One region of the Streptomyces sp. NA04227 genome, then DNA from elsewhere that is predicted to be linked to it. Evidence: riboswitches for the same ligand, from Rfam matches in the RefSeq annotation. Region 1 holds a riboswitch; the other holds the start of a gene.

Evidence for each region. A riboswitch is a leader RNA that binds a small molecule or an ion and turns the genes downstream of it on or off. The one in region 1 is predicted to bind cyclic di-AMP.
Region 2: linked by a shared signal. The riboswitch ahead of HUT18_RS18770 (M23 family metallopeptidase) and the one ahead of HUT18_RS27805 (M23 family metallopeptidase) in region 1 are both predicted to bind cyclic di-AMP.

The regions. Positions count from the first base shown of each region.
Region 1 is NZ_CP054918.1:6,549,439-6,557,062, forward strand. It holds gene HUT18_RS27790 (DNA topoisomerase (ATP-hydrolyzing) subunit A) at 1-1,588, opposite strand, end outside; gene HUT18_RS27795 (pitrilysin family protein) at 1,975-3,333, shown strand; gene HUT18_RS27800 (pitrilysin family protein) at 3,342-4,712, shown strand; cyclic di-AMP (ydaO/yuaA leader) riboswitch at 4,917-5,098, shown strand; gene HUT18_RS27805 (M23 family metallopeptidase) at 5,112-5,894, shown strand; gene HUT18_RS27810 (GntR family transcriptional regulator) at 6,113-6,799, shown strand; gene HUT18_RS27815 (HPr family phosphocarrier protein) at 7,049-7,330, opposite strand; gene HUT18_RS27820 (bifunctional GNAT family N-acetyltransferase/acetate--CoA ligase family protein) at 7,508-7,624, shown strand, end outside.
Region 2 is NZ_CP054918.1:4,401,631-4,409,254, reverse strand. It holds gene lhgO (L-2-hydroxyglutarate oxidase) at 1-820, shown strand, start outside; gene trmB (tRNA (guanosine(46)-N7)-methyltransferase TrmB) at 939-2,030, shown strand; gene HUT18_RS18785 (RNA polymerase sigma factor) at 2,147-2,701, shown strand; gene HUT18_RS18780 (hypothetical protein) at 2,698-3,507, shown strand; gene HUT18_RS18775 (PrsW family glutamic-type intramembrane protease) at 3,671-5,089, shown strand; gene HUT18_RS18770 (M23 family metallopeptidase) at 5,202-6,251, opposite strand; cyclic di-AMP (ydaO/yuaA leader) riboswitch at 6,263-6,407, opposite strand; gene HUT18_RS18765 (PP2C family protein-serine/threonine phosphatase) at 6,630-7,624, opposite strand, start outside.

The DNA.
Region 1 (7,624 bases):
CGATCAGGCCGGTGGAGGAGAGCAGCACCCGGCACGGGTCGTCGGCGACCTGAAGGTCGGTCACCGGTACGGGCACGCCGGAGGATTCGAGCAGCAGGGTGCGCCGGTCGTTGCCGAACTTCTTGGCCACGGCGGCGAGTTCGCCCGAGACGAGCTTGCGCAGCTCGGTGTCGGATTCGAGGATGCGGGTCAGTTCCTCGATCTCCGCCGTCAGCCTGTCGCGCTCCGACTCCAGCTCGATGCGGTCGAACTTGGTGAGCCTGCGCAGCGGGGTGTCCAGGATGTACTGGGTCTGCACCTCGCTCAGCGAGAAGTGGCCCATCAGGCGTTCCTTGGCCTGGGCGGAGTTGTCGCTGGAGCGGATGAGGCGGATGACCTCGTCGATGTCGAGCAGGGCCACGAGCAGGCCCTCGACCAGGTGCAGCCGGTCGCGGCGCTTGCCGCGGCGGAACTCGCTGCGTCGGCGTACGACGTTGAAGCGGTGGTCCAGATAGACCTCGAGCAGTTCCTTGAGGCCGAGGGTGAGCGGCTGACCGTCCACCAGGGCCACGTTGTTGATGCCGAAGGACTCCTCCATCGGCGTCAGCTTGTAGAGCTGTTCGAGGACGGCCTCCGGTACGAAGCCGTTCTTGATCTCGATGACCAGACGGAGCCCGTGCGCGCGGTCGGTGAGGTCCTTCACATCGGCGATGCCGGTGAGCTTCTTCGAGCCGACCAGGTCCTTGATCTTCGAGATCACCTTCTCCGGCCCCACCGTGAAGGGCAGTTCGGTGACGACGAGCCCCTTGCGGCGTGCGCTGACGCTCTCCACCGCCACCGTGGCGCGGATCTTGAAGGTGCCGCGGCCGCTCTCGTACGCGTCGCGGATGCCGGAGAGTCCCACGATGCGGCCGCCGGTGGGCAGGTCCGGACCGGGTACGTGGCGCATCAGGGCGTCGAGGTCGGCGTTCGGATAACGGATCAGATGGCGTGCCGCGGCGATGACTTCGCGCAGGTTGTGCGGCGCCATGTTGGTCGCCATACCGACGGCGATCCCGGAGGAGCCGTTGACCAGAAGGTTCGGGTAGGCGGCCGGGAGAACGGCGGGTTCCTGCTCCTGGCCGTCGTAGTTGGGCCCGAAATCGACGGTGTTCTCGTCGATGGACTCCGTCATCAGGCTCGTGGCGTCGGCCATGCGGCACTCCGTGTACCGCATCGCGGCGGGAGGGTCGTCGTTGCCGAGCGAGCCGAAGTTGCCGTGTCCGTCGACGAGCGGGAGCCGCATGGAGAACGGCTGGGCCATGCGGACCAGGGCGTCGTAGATGGACGCGTCGCCGTGCGGGTGGAGCTTACCCATGACCTCGCCGACCACGCGGGCGCACTTCACATAGCCGCGATCGGGGCGCAGGCCCATCTCGTTCATCTGGTACACGATCCGGCGGTGGACCGGTTTCATTCCGTCGCGGGCGTCAGGCAGGGCCCTCGAGTAGATGACCGAGTACGCGTACTCGAGGAAGGAGCCCTGCATCTCGTCGACGACGTCGATGTCGAGGATGCGCTCCTCGAACTCCTCCCCGGGCTGCGGGGTCTTCGTGCTGCGGCGGGCCATCGCTGCTGCGGCTCCTTCACCAACATGAACGGGATCTGACGCCGACCATTGTGGACCTGCGTACCGACAACGCCGACCGCGACCCGTCGCAAGCGTGCGCGAGGGGGCGCTCAAGGGGTCTTCGCGAGCCGGGGCGCGGACCGGATCCTGGACGCCCCATGTTCACCCACAGCGTGCCGTCCGCGGGAACTTCGGCAGGTGTCAGCACGCTTGCATACAGTGGCAGCGCATTATCCGCACGGCGCTCGCCGCACCGGCACACGGGCCGGAGGACGGACACCGCACGGGACACGGACACGACGGACACAGCCCCTTACCGCTCACCGCTACGACAACCACGACAACTTCGGGTGCAGCGGCACTCGATCGAAGGGACGTACATGCCCATGGGTCACACGGCCACAGCGCAGGCGGCCTCAGGCGGCCTGACAGCGACCGAGCACCGCCTGGCCAACGGCCTGAGGGTGGTGCTCTCGGAGGATCATCTGACTCCGGTAGCCGCGGTCTGCCTCTGGTACGACGTCGGCTCCCGCCACGAGGTCCCGGGCCGGACCGGCCTCGCGCACCTTTTCGAGCACCTGATGTTCCAGGGCTCCGGACAGGTGCAGGGCAACGGGCACTTCGAACTCGTGCAGGGCGCGGGCGGCTCGCTGAACGGCACCACCAGCTTCGAGCGCACCAACTACTTCGAGACGATGCCCACCCACCAGCTCGAACTCGCCCTGTGGCTGGAGGCGGACCGGATGGGTTCGCTCCTGGACGCGCTCGACCTGCAGTCGTTGGACAACCAGCGCGACGTGGTGAAGAACGAGCGCCGCCAGCGGTACGACAACGTCCCCTACGGCACGGCCTTCGAGCGTCTGACCGCGCTCGCCTACCCGGACGGGCACCCGTACCACCACACGCCGATCGGTTCGATGTCGGACCTGGACGCGGCGACGCTGGAGGACGCGCAGTCCTTCTTCCGGACCTACTACGCGCCGAACAACGCGGTGCTTTCGGTCGTCGGTGACATCGACCCCGAGCAGACGCTGGCCTGGATCGAGAAGTACTTCGGTTCGATCCCGGGGCACGACGGCAAGCCCGCGCCGCGCAGCGGTGAGCTGCCGGAGACCATCGGCGAGCAACTGCGCGAGGTCGTCGAGGAGGAGGTCCCGGCGCGCGCGCTGATGGCCGCCTACCGGCTGCCGGAGGACGGCAGCCGCGCCTGCGACGCCGCCGACCTGGCCCTCACGGTGCTCGGCGGAGGCGAGTCCTCGCGCCTGTACAACCGCCTTGTGCGCCGCGACCGTACGGCCGTCGCCGCCGGTTTCGGTCTGCTCAGGCTGGCCGGTGCGCCCTCGCTGGGCTGGCTGGACGTGAAGACCTCCGCCGATGTGGAGGTGCCCGACATCGAGGCGGCCGTGGACGAGGAGCTCGCCCGGTTCGCCGCGGAGGGCCCCACCGCGGAGGAAATGGAGCGCGCGCAGGCGCAGTTGGAGCGCGAGTGGCTGGACCGGCTCGGCACCGTGGCGGGCCGCGCGGACGAACTGTGCCGCTACGCCGTCCTGTTCGGTGACCCGCAGCTCGCCCTGACCGCCGTGCAGCGGGTGCTCGACATCACCGCGGAGGAAGTGCGGGAGGTGGCCAAGGCACGGCTGCGTACGGACAACCGGGCCGTCCTCGTGTACGAGCCCGTCGCGGCCGAGGACGCCGAGGCCGACCAGGACGCCGCCGGTACCGAGGACGAGGAGACGGCGAAGTGAACGCCATGATGAAGTTCCACCCGCAGCCCACCGCAGGCGACGCCAAGCCGTGGGCCTTCCCCGCCCCGGAGCGCGGGCGGCTCGACAACGGCGCCACCGTGCTGCGCTGCCACCGCCCGGGCCAGCAGGTCGTGGCCGTGGAGGTGCTCCTCGACAGCCCGCTGGAGGCCGAACCCGCCGGGCTCGACGGAGTCGCCACCATCATGGCCCGCGCCTTCTCGGAGGGCACCGACAAGCACTCCGCGGAGGAGTTCGCGGCCGAGCTGGAGCGCTGCGGCGCCACGCTCGACGCGCACGCCGACCACCCCGGTGTGCGGCTGTCGCTCGAAGTCCCCGCCTCCCGGCTCGCCAAGGCGCTCGGGCTGCTCGCCGACGCGCTGCGCGCCCCCGCGTTCGCCGACAGCGAGATCGAGCGTCTCGTACGCAACCGGCTCGACGAGATCCCGCACGAGTCGGCCAACCCGGCCCGCCGCGCGGCCAAGGAGCTGTCGAAGCAGCTCTTCCCCGCCGAGTCCCGGATGTCCCGGCCCCGGCAGGGCACCGAGGAGACGGTGGCGGCGATCGACTCGGCCGCCGTGCGCGCCTTCTACGAGAAGTACGTGCGTCCCGCGGCGGCCACCGTCGTGGTCGTGGGCGACATCGCGGGCATCGACCTCGACGCGCTGCTCGGCGACACGATCGGCGCCTGGACCGGCGGTGCCGCGGTGACCGGCAGCCCCTCGCCGGTCACCGCCGACGACACCGGCCGGGTCGTCATCGTGGACCGTCCCGGCGCGGTGCAGACCCAGCTTTTGATCGGCCGGGTCGGCGCGGACCGCCACGACCGGGTCTGGCCCGCCCAGGTGCTCGGCACCTACTGCCTGGGCGGCACCCTGACCTCCCGGCTGGACCGGGTGCTGCGGGAGGAGAAGGGCTACACCTACGGCGTGCGTGCCTTCAGCCAGGTGCTGCGCTCCGCGCAGGACGGCTCGGGTGCGGCGATGCTCGCCATCTCCGGTTCCGTGGACACCGCCTCCACCGGCCCCGCCCTGGAGGACCTCTGGAAGGTGCTGCGCACCCTCGCGGCGGACGGTCTCACCGACGCGGAGCGCGATGTGGCCGTACAGAACCTGGTCGGTGTCGCCCCGCTGAAGTACGAGACGGCGGGCGCCGTCGCCGGGACGCTCGCCGACCAGGTGGAGCAGGAACTGCCCGACGACTTCCAGGGGCAGCTCTACCAGCAGCTCGCCGCGACGGGCACCGTGGAGTCGACCGCGGCCGTGGTCAACGCCTTCCCGGTCGACCGGCTCGTCACTGTCCTGGTGGGCGACGCGGCCGAGATCGAGGAGCCGGTGCGTGCGCTCGGCATCGGTGAAGTGACGGTGGTCACCGGCCAGTAGGACCGGTCGCCGGTCCGTGGGCCGGCAGCGAACGGCCCCGGTGTCGGCACCGCCACCGGGGCCGTTCGCTGTCTGGTTTCTGGTGAACGCACCGCTATGTCCTGTGTGATGGGCGACAAAAGACCGAATCGGTTTGGTCGCACCACCTCTCCCGCTTAGCGTCCTTCCGGCTGTTCGTCATGTGCGCGCCGCATCCGCGGCACCGGACAGTCATCGCCGAGTCCCCCGAAGGCGCGAGCCGGGGGAGCCGGGGACCCGCCTCCAAGGGCCCTTCGCGGTCCGGGAGTTCAGTTCCTGGGGTGAATCGGCCGCCCTCGCGGGCGTCCGTAGGAGACTTCCTGCTCCGAACCCGTCAGCTAACCCGGTAGGCGAGAGGGAAGGAAGGGACCAGCCACACCCATGGCGATCACCCGTGCCCGCGGGAGACACCGCAGACCGAGCCGCCTCACCAGGACGTCCGCCACCGCGGCCGGTGTCGCCGCACTCACCACCGCCGGGGTGCTCGGCGGTCTCGCGGCACCCGCCGGGGCCGCCGAGGAGTCCGTCGAGCAGAGTGGACTGGCCGGGGCGATAGCCATCGACCGGGTCGGCACCTCTCTCGCCGAGCGGATCGAGGCTCAGGCCGAGGCCCAGGAGGCCGCCGCCGCTGCCGAGGCCGCCAAGAAGAAGGCCGCCGAACTGGCCGAGCGCCGCGCCGAGGAGGCCAAGCGCAAGGCACGCGCCGAGCGGGCTGCCAAGGAGCGCGCGGCACGTGCCGCGGAGCGCCGCCGCCTCAACGCCTTCGTCCTGCCCGTCGAGGGCTCGTACGTCTCCACCTCGTACGGCGCCGGTGGTGGCATGTGGTCCTCCGGCAGCCACACCGGCGTCGACTTCCACGCCGCCTCCGGCACCTCGGTCCGGGCCGTCGGCCGCGGCACCGTCGTCAGCACGGGCTGGGGCGGCGCCTACGGCAACGAGGTGGTGATCCGGATGCACGACGGGACGTACACGCAGTACGGCCACCTGTCCTCGATCGGGGTCGCGGTGGGGCAGTCGGTGACGCCCGGTCAGCAGATCGGACTCGCCGGTGCGACCGGCAACACCACCGGGCCGCACCTGCACTTCGAGGCGCGCACCGGTGAGGACTACGGCTCGGACATCGACCCCGTCGCCTATCTGCGCTCCCACGGCGTGAATCTCTGAGGCGCCGCTCCCGGCCGGGAGCGCACCTCGGTGCGAAATGCCACGAAAGCCCTCGGCCTGCCCGCCGAGGGCTTTTGTGTTGTCCAAAAAATATCCCCGGATTCCCCTTCGCCGTCGGAAATCAAGTCACACTGCAATAGAGTCGTCTAACGCGTGCCGGTGAGCGGCGCGCGCGACAAAGCAGAGTGTTTCGCGCGGATCAATGCGGAGGTCCGGTCATGCGCATTCCCGCGCATTCGGTGTGCACGGCGATCCGGGACGACATCGTCTCGGGGGTCCACGAGCGGGGCGGGCGCCTCACGGAAGAAGTCCTCGCCCGGCGTTACGGGGTCTCCCGGGTGCCGGTGCGCGAGGCCCTGCGCACCCTGGAGGCCGAGGGCTTCGTGCTCACCCGCAGGCACGCCGGGGCCTGTGTCGCCGAGCCGACCGAGCAGGAGGCCGCCGACCTGCTCGACATCCGTACCGCCCTGGAACCGCTCGCCGCAGCCCGCGCCGCCCAGCGCCGCACGGAATCCCATCTCAAGGTGCTGCGGGGCCTGGTCAGGCTGGGGCAGGAGCGGTCCGTACGAGGGCACAGCGAGGATCTGCGCTCACTGGGCGGCTGGTTCCACGAGACGCTCGCGCAGGCCTCCGACAGCCCCGGGCTCATCGCACTGCTGACCCAGCTCCGGCACAAGATCTCCTGGATGTACACGATCGAGGCGCCGCGGCGGCCCGCCGACTCCTGGGCCGAGCGCGGCGCCATCGTCGACGCCGTGGCCCGCGGGGACGCCGAGCGCGCCCGATCGCTGACCGCCCTGCACGGTGAGCGGACCGCGCCTTTCCACCGGCTGAAGTTCGCGCCGGACCGCTCCCGCGTGAGGAGTTCGCAACATGCCGTAAACACGGCGAGCTCTCCTGATTAACATCGCTACCGTATACAAAGAATAGCCAATTTCCCTGCAGCTTTTCTTGTGCTGTCCACAGTGATTTACCGAAGGGAATACGTGGCCTTGGCGGTGGTGGAGAACCGGCCAAAGTGCGTACGCATGCTGCTTTTCCCTCGACCTGTTCGCGCCTAATTCTCGCGAACAGGTGGCCCGGCGTGCCCGAAAGTCGCGGAAAGTGCTGCGGGAATCCGTACCCGGAAATCCGGCCGGTGACCGGGCGGGCCGTCAGACCGTCTCGGGCAGTTCGTCGAGGCCCTCCGCGACCAGCTGCGCCAGCCGGTCCAGAGCCTGCTCGGACCCCTCGACGTCCGAGCTGAGCACGATCTCCTCGCCGCCCATCGCCCCGAGCCCGAGCACCGCCAGCATCGACGCGGCGTTCACCGGGGCACCCTCGCCCTTGGCCACCCGCACCGGTACCCCCGACGCGGCGGCCGCCCGTACGAAGACGGACGCGGGACGGGCGTGCAGCCCCTGCGGCCAGCCGATCCTGACGCGACGCTCAGCCATCCGTGCCGCCCTCCGTGAGTACGTTCAGCTCCGCTCGACTCCCAACCCAGTGTGGCGCACCCGCCGCGTCCGCCACAGGAGGACGGGTGGGCGGTGCGGCGGCGGACCGCGCCCCCCGCCCGCACCCGCACCCGCGCGCACGGGTCGCCGCAGGCGGATGACCCTTACGCTGGGGCCATGCAGACGCCGTCGGACCGGCACATCTACCCCGACCACTGGGAAGCTGACGTGGTGCTGCGCGACGGGGGAACCGCGCGCATCAGACCCATCACCACCGAGGACGCCGACCGCCTG
Region 2 (7,624 bases), 2.1 Mb from region 1:
CACCGAGTACGAGCCCCAGGTGGCCGGGGTGGCCGCGATCCATGTCGGCACCACCGGCATCTGCGACTACACGGCCGTCACCCGCCGCCTCGCCGAGTCCTCCGGCGCCGAGATCCGCTACGGCGCCCGGGTCACCCGTATCGACCGGCGGCCCTCGCGCGGGGTCGCGGTCCTGACGGAGGCCGGGGACGTGGTGCGCGGCCGGGTCCTGGTCAACTGCGCCGGGCTGCACTGCGACCGGGTGGCACGGCTCGCGGGCGACGACCCGGGCGTACGGATCGTGCCGTTCCGCGGCGAGTACTACGAACTGGCCCGGCCGGACCTGGTCAAGGGCCTGGTCTATCCGGTGCCCGACCCCGCGTTCCCCTTCCTCGGCGTCCACCTCACCCGGGGCACCGACGGCGGCGTACACGTCGGCCCCAACGCGGTGCCCGCCCTCGCCCTGGAGGGCTACGACTGGCGCACCCTCGCGCCCCGCGAGCTCGCCGCGACCCTCGCCTGGCCGGGCTCCTGGCACATCGCCCGCCGCCACTGGCGCTACGGCGTGGGCGAACTCCACCGCTCCGCCTCGAAGGCCGCCTTCACCCGCGCCGTCGCCCGCCTGCTCCCCGCCGTCACGGAAGCCGACCTGGTCCCCGCCCCCGCCGGCGTACGCGCCCAGGCGGTACTGCGCGACGGCACCCTGGCCGACGACTTCCTCCTCGCCGAGGGCCCCCGCACCGTCCACGTACTCAACGCTCCCTCCCCCGCCGCGACCGCCTGCCTGCCCATCGGACGGGAGATCGCGGGACGGGTGGTACGGGCGCTCGGCAGGAGCTGAGGACCACCACCGCAGCGGGCGCGCTCGGCGGGAGCTGAGGCCACTGCCGCGGCGGGCGACGGTGCGCCCCCTCGCCCCCGCGGGCCCCGTCCACGTGCCTCCGTAGAATCGGAGCACTGTGTCTGAGCACCCCAAAACCACCGCACATACCGAACCGGCCGCGCACGCCGAGTCCGGCCGTGAGCCCGTACGCGACCCCGCCCGTGAGCCCGGGCGCGAGTCCGTACGCGAACCCGGCCTTGACGTCCGAGAGCCCGAGCACGAGCCCGTACGCGAACCCGCCCACGACCGTGCCGCCGCGCAGGCGCTGGACGCCGCCCGGACCCGCGAGGCCCGGGAGAGCCTGGGCCGGGCCACCGAGACCCTCGGCCGCGCGGCCGAGGAGGCGGACGCCGCCGACGCCCGCCGCCGTCCGCCGCGCAGCCGCCGGTTCGCCGAGGGGCAGGGCCCCGCGCCCGATCCGGCCGGTTCGCACTACGAGCGCCGGATCCGCAGCTTCCAGCCGCGCCGGAGCCGGGTGACGCAGGGGCAGGAGGACGCGCTGCGGCGGCTGTGGCCGGTGTGGGGCTTCGACATCGACGGCAGCCGTGAGCTGGACCTGGCGGCGATGTTCGAGGGGCGCCCGGTGGTCCTGGAGATCGGGTTCGGGATGGGCGAGGCCACCGCGCAGATGGCCGCCGCGGACCCGGACACCGGCATCCTCGCGGTCGACGTGCACACCCCCGGCCAGGGCAATCTGCTCGCGCTCGCCGAACGGGACGCGCTCACCAACGTCCGCGTCGCCAACGGCGACGCCATCATCCTGCTGCGCGAAATGCTGCCCGCGGCCTGCCTCGACGGACTGCGCGTCTACTTCCCCGACCCCTGGCCGAAGAAGCGCCACCACAAACGGCGCCTGATCCAGCCCGAGTTCCTCGACCTGGTCGCGACCTCGCTCAAGCCCGGCGCCCTGGTCCACTGCGCGACCGACTGGGAACCGTACGCCCACCAGATGCTCGAAGTCCTGACCGCCCACCCCGCCTACGCCAACACCCAGCCCTCAGGCGGCTTCGCCCCCCGCCCCGGCTTCCGCCCCCGCACCCGCTTCGAGGGCCAAGGCCTGACCAAGGGCCACAAGGTGCACGACCTGCTGTTCCGCCGGGTGCGGGAGCCGGAGGAGGCGCGGGCGCGCGAAGGGTCGGCGGTGGGGGAGGGCGACGGGGAGCGGTAGGGGCCGCAGGAGCGCGCAGGCTCTTTTCGCGACCGGCGGTCGTGCCGTCCGTCGTGCCTGTTGCAGGTGTCCGGGTGCCGGACATGTAGGGGCAGAGGCTGAACCGGAAGGAAGTCATGCCCATCGCAACAGAGGACCAGTTCACCGACGTGTACCGGGCCCATTACGAGGACGTGTTGCGCTTCGTGCGTCGTCGCGCCCACCCGACGAACGTCGACGACATCGTGGGCGAGACCTTTCTCGCCGCCTGGCGCCGTCGGCACGACATCCCCGACAACCCCCGCCCCTGGCTGTTCGGGACCGCGCGCAGAGTCATGCTGAACGCCGATCGCGGCATGCGGCGGCAGTCCGCGCTGAAGGTCCACATCCAGCAGTCCGCCGTCTCCGCCGACGGCCGGGGCACGGCCACGGACCCCGCGGCGGAAGTGGAGTGCCGGCTCGACCTCGCCGCCGCCTGGCGCTCACTGGCACCCGCGGACCAGGAAGTCCTGGCCCTGCATGTGTGGGAGCAGTTGGAGGCCCGCGAGGCGGCAACCGTCCTCGGCTGCACCCGCGCCGCCTACACCATGCGCCTGGCCCGCGCGCGAAGACGCCTCGGCAAACGTCTCGAAGCCCCCGCCGCCGAGCTCACCGCGCTGTCCCTGACGCCCCGACAGGAGCCCTCGACATGAGCAACGACGTCTTCGTCCGTCTCGCCGAGCTCGACCCGGCCCCGCGCACTCCGCTGACCACGGCCGAGGCCGACCGCCGGGAACGCCTGCTGCACAGCGTGCTCGACGAGACCACCGCCGCCCAGCGGCCCGCCCGTCCGGCCCCCGCATGGGTACGCCGGCCCCTCGTCCGCCGTACGTCGTTCGCCCTGGCCGGTGTGCTCGCCGCCGCGGCCCTTGTGCTGACCACCACCTCCACCCCGTCCGACGAAGGCGGTTCGGGCCCTCTCTCCCCGGCGGAAGTCGGCGCCTGGACCGAGACGGCCACCGCTGTCACCAGCGCCGACAGCGGCAGCTCCGTCTACCTGGAGTACAAGTGCCTCCAGGACACCAAGAAGGTCACCGGGGACTACGGCCCGGGCCACTACAGCAACGCGGACCTCCGCGGCAGCACCGTCTCGGTGATCATCACCAGGCGTGGCCAGTCCGCCTACTGCCTGGCGGGCCGGGACGGCACCGGCACCGTCGTCCCCGTCGATCCGCCCACCCCCGTACGCGACACGGGCGTCACCCTGGACACCTTCGACTCCAGCGGCGACGGTTCCGCACGCTTCGCCTACGCCATCGGGTCCGTGGGTGCGGAGGTGAAGAGCGTGACCCTCCATGCCGACGGACGCACCGTCAAGGCGACAGTGGGGCAGATCCCCTCCCTGCCGTACGGCCGCTGGAGCGCCTGGTGGCCCAGCACGGGCGAGGACGGCCCGGTGACCCTCACCCTCACCCTCGCCGACGGCACCACTCGCACCCTCGGCGCGGACCGGCTGTGACCCGGCCCCGGGGCACGGCCGCCCCCACATAGGCCCGCCCCCAACAGCCCCACCACCCCACGCCCCATCGCGCCCCCCGCCACCCCCTCGTTAGGGTCGGACCGTGGCCACTCCCCCGTACGCGCAGCCGCCGGGCGAGCCGTCCCGTACCCCGCCCGGTGCGATGTCCGGCGGGGCGGTGCGGCACGCGCGCTGGTGGCAGCGGCGGGGGGTGCGGCTGGGGGCGGCCGGGGCGGTTCTGCTGGTGTCGGGGCTGGTGATTCTGGCGCTGGTGCGCGAACAGACGGGCACCGAGGGGTTCCTGGTCGGGCTCGGGCTCGCGGTGGTGCCGGTGCCGTTGCTGTTCGCCGCGTTCCGGTGGCTGGACCGGGTGCAGCCGGGGCCCTGGCGGGACCTGGTGTTCGCCTTCGGCTGGGGCGCCGGTGCCGCCGCGCTGATCGCGATCCTGGCGAACAGTTTCGCGGCCCGCTGGATAGCCACGACCACCGCCGACCCCGAGAGTGCCGACACTCTGGCCGCCACGGTGATAGCCCCGGTGGTCGAGGAGTCGGCGAAGGCCCTGGCCGTACTCCTCGTCTTCCTGTTCCGACGACAGCACTTCACCGGGCTCGTCGACGGTGTGGTCATCGCCGGTCTCACCGCCTCCGGCTTCGCCTTCACCGAGAACATCCTCTACCTCGGCAACGCCTTCGGCACCGACCGGATCAGCGGCGACTCGGGGCTCGCCTCGGTCACCGCCGCGACCTTCTTCGTACGGATCGTGATGTCGCCGTTCGCGCATCCGCTGTTCACGGTGCTCACCGGCATCGGCTTCGGGCTCGCCGCGTTCAGCGCCGAACGGCACCGGCTGCGCCGCACCCTGCTGCCGCTCGCCGGACTGCTGCTCGCCATGGCGGTGCACGCCGGATGGAACGGCTCCGCCGCGCTCGGCCCGCTCGGCTTCTTCGCTGTCTACGCGCTGTTCATGCTGCCCGCCTTCGCCCTGCTCACCTGGCTCGCCGTCTGGCAGCGACAGCGCGAACTGCGCACCGTACGCGAGGAACTGCCCGCCTACGCCGCCGCCGGATGGCTCAGCGCCCCGGAGCCGTACGCCCTCGGCTCGATGCGCGCCCGCACCCTGGCCCGCGAGTACGCGGCGCACGCGCTCGACAAGGCGGCCGCCCGTACCGTCGCCGACTACGCGCACCGGGCCACCGCCCTGGCACTGCTGCGCAGACGCGGCCGCCGGGGCCGTGCGAACGCCGACTTCGTGACCCGGGAACGCGAACTCCTCGAAAGCCTGTGGCGCGGCCGCCGGGTCGCCGCCCCCGCCCTCGCCTACGCCGCTCACCTCACGGCCCCGCAGCCGCCGCCCGTCCCGTACCCGGCACACGGCTGGGGCCCGCACGGCCGCCCGCCGCCGGGCCTCCCGCACCGGCCGTACGCCAACTGGCCCCAGCAGCAGACCGGCCCGCACCGCCCGCCGCCCCAGCACCCCTACGCGTACCACCCGCCCGGCACCCCGGCCCCGACCCCGGCCCCGGCCCCTCCGCCGACGCACCACGCCGCGCCCAACTGGCCACCGCGACAACGGCATTGGTGACCCCGGGCGCCGTGGGGCACCGCAACGACAACGGCACCCCACGGCGTGAGTACGCCATGAGGTGCCGTGTGCCGTGTACGTGTGCTTCGGCGCATCCGCCGCAGCGGGTGTCTCAGGGGTTGAGTCCCTTGGACTGGAGCCAGCCCAGCGGGTCGATGCCGGTGCCGCCCGGGGTGTGGACCTCGACGTGCAGGTGCGGGCCGGAGGAGTTGCCGGTCGAGCCGACGCGGCCGATGACGTCGCCGGTGGTGACCTGCTGGCCGACGCTGACGCTCATCGAGGACTGGTGGCAGTACCAGATCTCGGTGCCGTCCTCGAGTTCCAGGACCGTGCGGTAGCCGTAGGCGCCGGACCAGCCGGCCTCCTTGACGGTGCCGGAGTGCACGGCCTTGACCGGGGTGCCGGTCGGGGCGGCGAAGTCGAGGCCGGTGTGGTAGCCGGAGGACCACATCGAACCGGCGTCGCCGAAGTGCGAGGTGAGGGTGTACGAGGAGGTCGGCAGCGAGTAGCTGCGGGCCAGCTTGGCCAGGCGCTCGGCCTCGGCCTTGCGGCGGGCCTCCTCCTCGGCCGCCTTCTTGGCGGCCTCGGCCTTGGCGTCGGCTTCCGCCTTCGCCTTGCTCTGCTGCTCGGCCGCCTCCTCGGCGGCCTTCTTCGCCGCGGCCTGCTCGGCGGCCTGCTGCGCGGCGCTCGCGGCGGCGTCCTCCTGCTGCTCGGCCTGCTGGAGGATGCGGTTGCGGAGGTTCTCACCGGCCTCGGGCGAGACGCCACGGGCAGCGGTGCTCAGCGGGGCCGCGGCGGCCGGGTCGGCGGCCGCTTCCTCGGAGCCGGAGACCAGCGAGCCCACGCCGGGCAGGGACTTGGCCTCGGGCAGGGAGTCGGTGACCTTCGCGACGTCCGGGACGGATATCTGCACCGCGGGCTTGCCGCCCTGTGCGGTCGCGATGCCGCCCGCGCCCACGGCGGCGATGACACCGACACCGAGGACCGTGGAGCTGCGCGCGAGGCCGCCCCGCTGCTTGATGACGCGGTGTCTGCCGCGTACCGGGCGGACGGACTCGGCGGTGGGATTCCACTCCCCGGCTTGCGGGAGGGGCTCCTCGAAGCCGTAGTCCTCGTCACTGGGCAAGTAACCGGTGCGGGTGGCAGGGCCGTTGGACGCCACGGAGGCGTGCTCCTTTCCTTCCTTCTCGCCTACCGGGTTAGCTGACGGGTTCGGAGCAGGAAGGTCTCCTACCGTCGCCCCTCGAAGGAAAGGCGACCGATTCACCCCAAAAAGGTGGTTCCCCGGCTCCCTTGCGGGATTAGGCGCATGAGCACGGAGCCGACCCTTGTGACGGCTGTGACGACCGCGCTGCGTTATCGAACGTTAATAGACCCGGACCCCGTATTCCAAGAGTTCCCCGTGATCCTTGACGTCGGCGCAAGAAATTTTGCGGACATAAGGGTGCCGCATGGGGCGAGTTGGACGCGATTTTCGCCAACTTCCCAAACCCACAATCTCCTGACGGTGTGTCAGTTGTTATTCAGTGGCATCGCCCACTCACCGAAAGTCACTCCGCGTCCCCGCCACGGAGTCGTCGGCCCCTGTGTCGTCGGGCGGCGCCGTGACCGGGCGCCGCACCGCGAGCAGCGCCATGTCGTCCGTCGCGCCGCCGTCGGTGTGCCGGACCACTTCCTTCACCAGAGTGGCCAGCAGCACGCCCGGCGCCGGGAACACCCGCCCCTCCAGACGGGACACCGGGTCGTAGAAGACGCCGTCCGCGTTGCGTGCTTCAAGGAGTCCGTCGGTGTGGAAGAGCAGGGTGGCGCCGAGCGGGAAGTCGATCTCCTGGACACGGTCGGCGCCCGCGCCGCCGAGCTCGGCCAGGCCGATCGGCAGCGCGGCCCGGTCCGCCGTGAGGACGCGCAGCCCGCCGTCGCCGTCGAGCAGCAGCGGCCCGGGGTGCCCCCGGTTGAGCAGCCGTACCACCCGGCCCTCGTGCACGATCTCGGCGAGCACGGCGGTGGTGAAGTCCTCGAAGCCGTCGATGCCGCTGCGCAGTGCGGCCTCCCGGGCCAGGGCGTGTTCCAGGCGGCGGGCCACCGCCTCCAGGGTGACCTCCTGTTCGGCGGCCTCCCGGAAGGTGCCGATGAGCACGGCCACGGTCGCCACCGCGCCCATGCCCTTGCCGCGCACATCGCCGACGATCATCCGTACGCCGTAGGGGGTGTCCTGCACCGCGTACAGGTCGCCGCCGATGAACGCGCCCTCCTGCGCCGCCTCGTAGCGCACCGCGATCTGGAGTCCGTCCAGACGCTCGGGCGGCTCCGGCAGTACGGCGCGCTGGGCGGCCTCGGCGATCTCGCGGGCCGAGGCGAGCTGCGCGCCGCCGCGCTGGACGGCCCGGTTCACCAGGAGGGAGAGGACGGAGACGGTCACCACGGTGACCACCTCGGTCCGGCCCTCGATGTTGGAGAAGTGCTCCTGGTAGTTCCGCAGGGCGAGCACGGCCGCACAGGCGAGGGCGGAGATGGCCAGGGTGCCGCGTCTGCTGT